Regions from separate parts of the Cytobacillus sp. FSL R5-0569 genome, predicted to be linked through region 1. Evidence: a T-box and tRNA genes for the amino acid it is inferred to sense, from the RefSeq annotation. Region 1 holds a T-box; the other regions hold tRNA genes.
What was found. A T-box is a leader RNA that pairs with one kind of tRNA and senses whether it is charged. The one in region 1 lies ahead of serS (serine--tRNA ligase), so its partner is inferred to be a tRNA-Ser.
Positions count from the first base shown of each region.

Region 1 (2,173 bases):
TCTACGGCTATGAAGGTGTAGATGGGTTAAAGACAGGGACAACTGATTTTGCAGGTTCTTCTTTTACAGGAACAGCTGAACGTGATGGAAAAAGATATGTAACAGTTGTTATGAATGCTAAAGGTGGCGGCGATTCTGGTTATAATCAAGCTAGATTCGACGAAACAAAGAAAATGTTTGATTACGCGTTCTCTAATTTTGATAAAAAAGAGATCGTTCCTGCTGGCTATCAAGTGAAAGATAAAGAAAAACTTGCCGTTGAAAAAGGGAAAGAAAATGCAGTAGCGATTGAATCAAAAGAGGCCATTACATTAACTGTTAAAAATGGTGAAGAAGAGAATTATCAACCAAAGCTTGTGATTAATGAAGATTTATTAAATGATCAAGGTCAATTAACAGCTCCTGTAAAAAAAGGTGATGTTGTTGGTTATTTAACGGTTGAAGATAAAGATGGTAATGCGATTGAATTTTTAAATGCTAACCAAACAAGAGTTGATGTCATCGCTTCTGAATCGGTTGAAAAAGCGAACTGGTTCGTTTTATCTATGCGTGGTGTTGGTGGATTCTTTGGAGATGTTTGGGACAGTGTTGCATCTACTGTTAAAGGTTGGTTTTCTTGAATAATGTAGTTGCATTTGGCTTATAATTATAGTAAATTATGTATTACTAATAAGTTGAATAAAAGAAAGCATAAAGAAGGAAGTAGTATCAAGTACACTTTTGCCATAGAGAGCTGGTGGTTGGTGCAAACCAGACAAAAGCACTTGAGAATCCATCCTTTGCGTAGAGCTTGGAACACATTTTTTGTAAGTAAAAGCTCTCGGGTAAACCTCGTTAAAGATTTAAAGTGAAAAGTATGGACTATACTTTTAACTAGGGTGGCAACGCGGGTAACTCTCGTCCCTTTATAGGGGACGGGAGTTTTTTGTTTTCACAAATTGAATATGGAGGGAAAGGCTATGTTAGATATCAAATATTTAAGAGCTAATTTTGCTGAAGTAAAAGAAAAACTAGAAAAACACCGTGGGGAAGATATTTCTGATCTTGAGAAGTTTGAGGATTTGGATGTAAAACGCCGAGAATTACTTGTAAAAACGGAAGAGCTTAAAAGCAAAAGAAATGAAGTATCACAGCAAGTGGCTGTTTTAAAACGAGAGAAAAAAGATGCGGACCAATTAATTGCTGAAATGAGGCAAGTTGGCGACCAAATTAAGGATTTAGACCATGAGTTACGTGAAGTAGAAGCTGAATTAGAGCTTATCTTACTCAGTATTCCAAACATCCCACATGAAAGTGTACCCGTTGGGGAGACAGAGGATGACAATGTCTTAGCTTGGCAATGGGGAGAAGTAAAGGGATTTGATTTTGAATTTAAACCGCATTGGGATATAGCGACTGAGCTTGGAATATTAGATTTTGAACGAGCAGGAAAAGTAACTGGCAGTCGTTTTGTATTTTATAAAGGGTTAGGTGCTAGATTAGAGCGCGCATTGTATAACTTTATGTTGGACCTCCATACAGAAGAACATGGATACGAAGAAGTGCTACCACCATATATGGTTAATCGTGCAAGTATGACAGGTACAGGACAATTACCAAAATTTGAAGAGGATGCATTTTTAATTGAGAGTGAGGATTATTTCCTTATTCCAACGGCAGAGGTACCAATCACGAATATGCATCGCGATGAAATTTTAAGTGCTGATCAATTACCAATTAATTACGCCGCATTTAGTGCGTGCTTCCGTTCTGAAGCTGGCTCAGCTGGCCGTGATACGAGAGGTCTTATTCGTCAGCATCAGTTTAATAAGGTTGAGCTTGTGAAGTTTGTTAAACCAGAAGACTCTTATAACGAGTTGGAGAAATTAACAAAAAATGCAGAGAAGGTATTACAACTGCTTGGTTTACCTTATCGCGTCATGAGTATGTGCACTGCTGATTTAGGATTCACAGCTGCGAAGAAGTACGATATTGAAGTATGGATGCCTAGCTACGATAATTATCGAGAAATTTCTTCTTGTAGTAACTTTGAAGCTTTCCAAGCGAGACGTGCAAATATCCGCTTCCGTCGTGATGCTAAAGGTAAGCCGGAGAATGTTCATACATTAAATGGCTCTGGGTTAGCAGTGGGACGTACAGTCGCTGCGATATTAGAAAATTATCAACAAGCTGA
Region 1 is NZ_JBBOWW010000001.1:18,181-20,353, forward strand. It holds gene MKX78_RS00075 (D-alanyl-D-alanine carboxypeptidase family protein) at 1-620, shown strand, start outside; T-box leader at 683-908, shown strand; gene serS (serine--tRNA ligase) at 960-2,173, shown strand, end outside.

Region 2 (2,173 bases), 3.7 Mb from region 1:
TAAGATAATACATCATTCATCCACCCCATATTCCATTTATAACTGAAACCTAATCCGCCATAGTGAACAGGAGCCGTTACTTGGGGCCAATCTGTAGAATCCTCTGCCATCATCAAGATAGAAGGATCATAAGCAAAAACAGCCTTATTTAATTTCTGTAAAAATTGAATACCAAATGGATTTTCCCTATTCTCGTTATTAGGCCAAAAAATGATATTTGATACTGCATCAATTCTAAATCCATCGACATGGTATTTTTCCATCCAAAAAATAGCATTGGATATGAGGAAACTATGAACCTCTGTTTTACTTAAATTAAAATTAGCTGTACCCCAAACAAAATTTTCCCTATCAGCTTCTGTTTCGTATTCATAAACATATTCACCATCTAAACAATATAGCCCATGTTGATCTTTACAGAAATGTCCTGGTACCCAATCTAAAATAACACCAATATTATTTTGATGACATTGATCAATAAAAAACATTAAATCTTTTGGTTCACCATATCTACTAGTAGCCGAATAATAGCCTGTTCCTTGATACCCCCATGAACGATCATAAGGGTGTTCAATTATAGGCATCAATTCAATATGTGTAAAACCATGCTCCTTTACGTAAGGAATGATTTCTTCTGCTAGTTCACTGTATGTCAATAAAAGGCCATTCCTCTTTTTCCATGTACCTAAGTGCATCTCATATATCATCATAGGTTCTGAAAATGCTTTCCTTTGTTGTTTTTCCTTTTGCCAGCCTTGGTCCTTCCATTTGTAACCTTCTAAGGAATAAACAATCGAAGCAGTACTAGGCCGTAATTCTGAACAAAAAGCAAAAGGATCAGCCTTTAAAAAAGTTTGTTCATCCTTGTTCTTAATTGCATATTTATAAATTTCTCCTGTTAAATCTCCATCTAGCTGAATTCTCCATATCCCCTCTTTATTTACTTTATCTAATGAAAAACCTTCGCCATTCCAATGATTAAAAGAACCAACTAATGATATTGAGGTGGCATGTGGAGCATAGATAGTAAAGGAAGTAACCCAATTATCTCCTTCTTTATGACGGTGTGATCCAAACAGTTCGTATGCCATAAATAAGCTTCCTTCATGAAACAAGTGCATTTCGAATTCAGTGGGGTATGCAGTTGTATTCATCTTAATTCATTCCACTCCTTGTATTACATTACTCTTTCTTAAATAATTCGTCTTAAGTATAAAAATCCCTTGTTATTTTTCAAATTATTTTGACATCTAATGACAGATAATATAACATCCAAAAAGTGTTAGCCACATAAAAAAGAAGCTGTCAACTTATGTTGACAGCTTCTTTTTTATGACCCCTACGGGATTCGAACCCGTGTTACCGCCGTGAAAGGGCGGTGTCTTAACCGCTTGACCAAGGGGCCAACTGGCGGAGAAGGAGGGATTTGAACCCTCGCGCCGGTTGCCCGACCTACACCCTTAGCAGGGGCGCCTCTTCAGCCACTTGAGTACTTCTCCATATGGCTCCGCAGGTAGGATTCGAACCTACGACCGTTCGGTTAACAGCCGAATGCTCTACCACTGAGCTACTGCGGAATAATATAAATGGTGGGCCTAAATGGACTCGAACCATCGACCTCACGCTTATCAGGCGTGCGCTCTAACCAGCTGAGCTATAGGCCCCTATTTAAGCGGGTGAAGGGAATCGAACCCTCATCATCAGCTTGGAAGGCTGAGGTTTTACCACTAAACTACACCCGCAATGGGGCGGCTGATGGGAATCGAACCCACGAATGTCGGAACCACAATCCGATGCGTTAACCACTTCGCCACAACCGCCATAAAAGATGGCTCAGGACGGAATCGAACCGCCGACACAAGGATTTTCAGTCCTTTGCTCTACCGACTGAGCTACTGAGCCAAAATAATAAATATGTAAATGGCGGTCCGGACGGGACTCGAACCCGCGACCTCCTGCGTGACAGGCAGGCATTCTAACCAACTGAACTACCGGACCAGATTGCGGGGGCAGGATTTGAACCTGCGACCTTCGGGTTATGAGCCCGACGAGCTACCGGACTGCTCCACCCCGCGATAATAATATGAATGGCGGAGGAAGAGGGATTCGAACCCCCGCGGGCTTTAACACCCCTGTCGGTTTTCAAGACCGATCCCTTCAGCCAGACTTGGGT
Region 2 is NZ_JBBOWW010000001.1:3,682,232-3,684,404, forward strand. It holds gene glgB (1,4-alpha-glucan branching enzyme) at 1-1,154, opposite strand, end outside; tRNA gene MKX78_RS18550 (tRNA-Glu) at 1,334-1,405, opposite strand; tRNA gene MKX78_RS18555 (tRNA-Ser) at 1,409-1,499, opposite strand; tRNA gene MKX78_RS18560 (tRNA-Asn) at 1,503-1,577, opposite strand; tRNA gene MKX78_RS18565 (tRNA-Ile) at 1,588-1,664, opposite strand; tRNA gene MKX78_RS18570 (tRNA-Gly) at 1,672-1,742, opposite strand; tRNA gene MKX78_RS18575 (tRNA-His) at 1,745-1,820, opposite strand; tRNA gene MKX78_RS18580 (tRNA-Phe) at 1,830-1,902, opposite strand; tRNA gene MKX78_RS18585 (tRNA-Asp) at 1,922-1,998, opposite strand; tRNA gene MKX78_RS18590 (tRNA-Met) at 2,002-2,075, opposite strand; tRNA gene MKX78_RS18595 (tRNA-Ser) at 2,089-2,173, opposite strand, start outside.
Region 2: it has a tRNA-Ser gene. The T-box ahead of serS (serine--tRNA ligase) is inferred to sense a tRNA for this amino acid. The anticodon was not compared.

Region 3 (2,173 bases), 1.4 Mb from region 1:
TTATTTAATTATGGTGCCGAGGACCGGAATCGAACCGGTACGGTAGTCACCTACCGCAGGATTTTAAGTCCTGTGCGTCTGCCAGTTCCGCCACCCCGGCATGAGGTGTATAAAAATGAGTGAATATGTATTGGAGGCGGCAACCGGATTTGAACCGGTGGTGAAGGTTTTGCAGACCTCTGCCTTACCACTTGGCTATGCCGCCATCAATATAAATAACTACTTGGAGCGGAAGACGGGATTCGAACCCGCGACCCTCACCTTGGCAAGGTGATGTTCTACCACTGAACTACTTCCGCAGATCTGGCTGGGCTAGCAGGGTTCGAACCTGCGAATGACGGAATCAAAATCCGTTGCCTTACCACTTGGCTATAGCCCATTTGTATATTCTATGCATGAAAGCAAAAAATGTGAATTTAAAATAATGGGGCGGCTGATGGGAATCGAACCCACGAATGTCGGAACCACAATCCGATGCGTTAACCACTTCGCCACAACCGCCATAATTGGCAGGGGTAGTAGGAATCGAACCCACATCAAAGGTTTTGGAGACCTTCGTTTTACCATTAAACTATACCCCTAGATGGTGGAGGGGGGCAGATTCGAACTGCCGAACCCGAAGGAGCGGATTTACAGTCCGCCGCGTTTAGCCACTTCGCTACCCCTCCATAAAAAACAATGCCGGCCAGAGGACTTGAACCCCCAACCTACTGATTACAAGTCAGTTGCTCTACCAATTGAGCTAGGCCGGCAAATGGTGGCTCAGGACGGAATCGAACCGCCGACACAAGGATTTTCAGTCCTTTGCTCTACCGACTGAGCTACTGAGCCAAAACTTATACGTTTTGCAATACGTTTTACAATATGTTTTAAATTAATTTGTGTGAATTTATGTAGTGGCGGTCCGGACGGGACTCGAACCCGCGACCTCCTGCGTGACAGGCAGGCATTCTAACCAACTGAACTACCGGACCAAATTGCGGGGGCAGGATTTGAACCTGCGACCTTCGGGTTATGAGCCCGACGAGCTACCGGACTGCTCCACCCCGCGATAATATGAATGGTGGAGGATGACGGGATCGAACCGCCGACCCTCTGCTTGTAAGGCAGATGCTCTCCCAGCTGAGCTAATCCTCCAAAATGGTGACCCCTACGGGATTCGAACCCGTGTTACCGCCGTGAAAGGGCGGTGTCTTAACCGCTTGACCAAGGGGCCAATTTATATGTTTAATGGCGGAGAGCAAGGGATTTGAACCCTTGAGACGGCTATAAACCGCCTACACGATTTCCAATCGTGCTCCTTCGGCCAGCTCGGACAGCTCTCCATTGGCTCCGCAGGTAGGATTCGAACCTACGACCGTTCGGTTAACAGCCGAATGCTCTACCACTGAGCTACTGCGGAATAATTTAATAGTATGTATGCCCGGCAACTTCCTACTCTCACAAGGGGACAGCCCCTAACTACCATCGGCGCTTTAGAAGCTTAACTTCCGTGTTCGGTATGGGAACGGGTGTGACCTTCTCGCTATCGCCACCGGACTTTTTAAAGACATATATTATTATAACGTCTTTAATAAAATTTTCAAGAGAAATTTTAAATCATTCTCTGAAAACTAGGTAATGTTGAAGAAGATTGTTTTGAGTAATCGCCTGAATGCGTGCTGACGCGACTACTTACGTAGTGCTGTCTAGCTGCGGCGGCTTGAAGCCGCCCGCATTTCGTATTGTCCAGCTACAGCGCCTAGGTAGGCGCTTTCGCTTTTCGTTTTTGGTTAAGTCCTCGATCGATTAGTATTAGTCAGCTGCATGTGTCGCCACACTTCCACCTCTAACCTATCAACCTGATCATCTTTCAGGGATCTTACTAGCTTGCGCTATGGGAAATCTCATCTCGAGGGGGGCTTCATGCTTAGATGCTTTCAGCACTTATCCCTTCCGCACATAGCTACCCAGCGATGCCTTTGGCAAGACAACTGGTACACCAGCGGTGCGTCCATCCCGGTCCTCTCGTACTAAGGACAGCTCCTCTCAAATTTCCTGCGCCCACGACGGATAGGGACCGAACTGTCTCACGACGTTCTGAACCCAGCTCGCGTACCGCTTTAATGGGCGAACAGCCCAACCCTTGGGACCGACTACAGCCCCAGGATGCGATGAGCCGACATCGAGGTGC
Region 3 is NZ_JBBOWW010000001.1:1,388,171-1,390,343, reverse strand. It holds tRNA gene MKX78_RS07250 (tRNA-Leu) at 12-100, opposite strand; tRNA gene MKX78_RS07245 (tRNA-Cys) at 132-205, opposite strand; tRNA gene MKX78_RS07240 (tRNA-Gly) at 225-299, opposite strand; tRNA gene MKX78_RS07235 (tRNA-Gln) at 305-379, opposite strand; tRNA gene MKX78_RS07230 (tRNA-His) at 426-501, opposite strand; tRNA gene MKX78_RS07225 (tRNA-Trp) at 508-581, opposite strand; tRNA gene MKX78_RS07220 (tRNA-Tyr) at 585-668, opposite strand; tRNA gene MKX78_RS07215 (tRNA-Thr) at 680-752, opposite strand; tRNA gene MKX78_RS07210 (tRNA-Phe) at 756-831, opposite strand; tRNA gene MKX78_RS07205 (tRNA-Asp) at 898-974, opposite strand; tRNA gene MKX78_RS07200 (tRNA-Met) at 978-1,051, opposite strand; tRNA gene MKX78_RS07195 (tRNA-Val) at 1,062-1,137, opposite strand; tRNA gene MKX78_RS07190 (tRNA-Glu) at 1,142-1,216, opposite strand; tRNA gene MKX78_RS07185 (tRNA-Ser) at 1,232-1,325, opposite strand; tRNA gene MKX78_RS07180 (tRNA-Asn) at 1,328-1,402, opposite strand; rRNA gene rrf (5S ribosomal RNA) at 1,422-1,539, opposite strand; rRNA gene MKX78_RS07170 (23S ribosomal RNA) at 1,769-2,173, opposite strand, start outside.
Region 3: it has a tRNA-Ser gene. The T-box ahead of serS (serine--tRNA ligase) is inferred to sense a tRNA for this amino acid. The anticodon was not compared.

Region 4 (2,173 bases), 3.9 Mb from region 1:
ATCAGGTTGATAGGTTAGAGGTGGAAGTGTGGCGACACATGTAGCTGACTAATACTAATCGATCGAGGACTTAACCAAAAACGAAAAGCGAAAGCGCCTTGCACAGGTGCGACAAGCATAAGACAGATTTGACAGGAGGTTGTTCTTTAACCTCATGACAAATTTGACTTATGACCTCGAGCACCTAGGCGCTGTAGCTGGACAATACGAAATGCGGGCGGCTCCAAGCCGCCGCAGCTAGACAGCACTACGTAAGTAGTCGCATCAGCAACGCATAGGCGATTACTCATAAATATCTTCTTCAACATTACCTAGTTTTGAGGGAACGATTCCCTTACAATTTCATAGTCCGGTGGCGATAGCGAGAAGGTCACACCCGTTCCCATACCGAACACGGAAGTTAAGCTTCTCAGCGCCGATGGTAGTTAGGGGCTGTCCCCTTGTGAGAGTAGGACGCTGCCGGGCAAACTACCCCAATTTTTGGGGTTATTTTTTGGCCCCTTGGTCAAGCGGTTAAGACACCGCCCCTTCACGGCGGTAACACGGGTTCGAATCCCGTAGGGGTCACCATTTTGGAGGATTAGCTCAGCTGGGAGAGCATCTGCCTTACAAGCAGAGGGTCGGCGGTTCGATCCCGTCATCCTCCACCATTTTTGTGTTTATTTGCCGGCCTAGCTCAATTGGTAGAGCAACTGACTTGTAATCAGTAGGTTGGGGGTTCAAGTCCTCTGGCCGGCACCACTCGTCCTTTGTACGAGCCATTAGCTCAGTTGGTAGAGCATCTGACTTTTAATCAGAGGGTCGAAGGTTCGAGTCCTTCATGGCTCACCATTTATATTTGCGGGTGTGGCGGAATTGGCAGACGCACCAGACTTAGGATCTGGCGCCGCAAGGCGTGGGGGTTCGACTCCCTTCACCCGCATTAGTATTTTATAATGGATATTTGCGGAAGTAGTTCAGTGGTAGAACATCACCTTGCCAAGGTGAGGGTCGCGGGTTCGAATCCCGTCTTCCGCTCCATATGCGCCCGTAGCTCAATTGGATAGAGCGTTTGACTACGGATCAAAAGGTTAGGGGTTCGACTCCTCTCGGGCGCGTTTTATTTCGGGAAGTAGCTCAGCTTGGTAGAGCACTTGGTTTGGGACCAAGGGGTCGCAGGTTCGAATCCTGTCTTCCCGACCACGAATACTTTTTAGGGGCCTTAGCTCAGCTGGGAGAGCGCCTGCTTTGCACGCAGGAGGTCAGCGGTTCGATCCCGCTAGGCTCCACCAATTTAATTTTTAACAATATATTTTATGGCGGTGTAGCTCAGCTGGCTAGAGCGTACGGTTCATACCCGTGAGGTCGGGGGTTCGATCCCCTCCGCCGCTATTGCTTTTTTATTAATGGAGGAATACCCAAGTCTGGCTGAAGGGATCGGTCTTGAAAACCGACAGGGGTGTTAAAGCCCGCGGGGGTTCGAATCCCTCTTCCTCCGCCATTAATATTTATTATCGCGGGGTGGAGCAGTCCGGTAGCTCGTCGGGCTCATAACCCGAAGGTCGCAGGTTCAAATCCTGCCCCCGCAATCTGGTCCGGTAGTTCAGTTGGTTAGAATGCCTGCCTGTCACGCAGGAGGTCGCGGGTTCGAGTCCCGTCCGGACCGCCATTTACATATTTATTATTTTGGCTCAGTAGCTCAGTCGGTAGAGCAAAGGACTGAAAATCCTTGTGTCGGCGGTTCGATTCCGTCCTGAGCCACCATTTAGTCTTTTTTGGAGGGGTAGCGAAGTGGCTAAACGCGGCGGACTGTAAATCCGCTCCTTCGGGTTCGGCAGTTCGAATCTGCCCCCCTCCACCATCTAGGGGTATAGTTTAATGGTAAAACGAAGGTCTCCAAAACCTTTGATGTGGGTTCGATTCCTACTACCCCTGCCAATTATGGCGGTTGTGGCGAAGTGGTTAACGCATCGGATTGTGGTTCCGACATTCGTGGGTTCGATTCCCATCAGCCGCCCCATTTTTAAACATTTTATTGGGCTATAGCCAAGTGGTAAGGCAACGGATTTTGATTCCGTCATTCGTAGGTTCGAACCCTACTAGCCCAGTTATGGCAGCATAGCCAAGTGGTAAGGCAGAGGTCTGCAAAACCTTTATCCCCGGTTCAAATCCGGGTGTTGCCTTTATGCCGGTG
Region 4 is NZ_JBBOWW010000001.1:3,914,287-3,916,459, reverse strand. It holds rRNA gene MKX78_RS20040 (23S ribosomal RNA) at 1-78, shown strand, start outside; rRNA gene rrf (5S ribosomal RNA) at 349-465, shown strand; tRNA gene MKX78_RS20030 (tRNA-Glu) at 496-570, shown strand; tRNA gene MKX78_RS20025 (tRNA-Val) at 575-650, shown strand; tRNA gene MKX78_RS20020 (tRNA-Thr) at 666-741, shown strand; tRNA gene MKX78_RS20015 (tRNA-Lys) at 756-831, shown strand; tRNA gene MKX78_RS20010 (tRNA-Leu) at 841-922, shown strand; tRNA gene MKX78_RS20005 (tRNA-Gly) at 946-1,020, shown strand; tRNA gene MKX78_RS20000 (tRNA-Arg) at 1,024-1,097, shown strand; tRNA gene MKX78_RS19995 (tRNA-Pro) at 1,106-1,182, shown strand; tRNA gene MKX78_RS19990 (tRNA-Ala) at 1,196-1,271, shown strand; tRNA gene MKX78_RS19985 (tRNA-Met) at 1,298-1,371, shown strand; tRNA gene MKX78_RS19980 (tRNA-Ser) at 1,388-1,480, shown strand; tRNA gene MKX78_RS19975 (tRNA-Met) at 1,495-1,568, shown strand; tRNA gene MKX78_RS19970 (tRNA-Asp) at 1,572-1,648, shown strand; tRNA gene MKX78_RS19965 (tRNA-Phe) at 1,668-1,743, shown strand; tRNA gene MKX78_RS19960 (tRNA-Tyr) at 1,757-1,840, shown strand; tRNA gene MKX78_RS19955 (tRNA-Trp) at 1,844-1,917, shown strand; tRNA gene MKX78_RS19950 (tRNA-His) at 1,924-1,999, shown strand; tRNA gene MKX78_RS19945 (tRNA-Gln) at 2,016-2,087, shown strand; tRNA gene MKX78_RS19940 (tRNA-Cys) at 2,092-2,162, shown strand; tRNA gene MKX78_RS19935 (tRNA-Leu) at 2,167-2,173, shown strand, end outside.
Region 4: it has a tRNA-Ser gene. The T-box ahead of serS (serine--tRNA ligase) is inferred to sense a tRNA for this amino acid. The anticodon was not compared.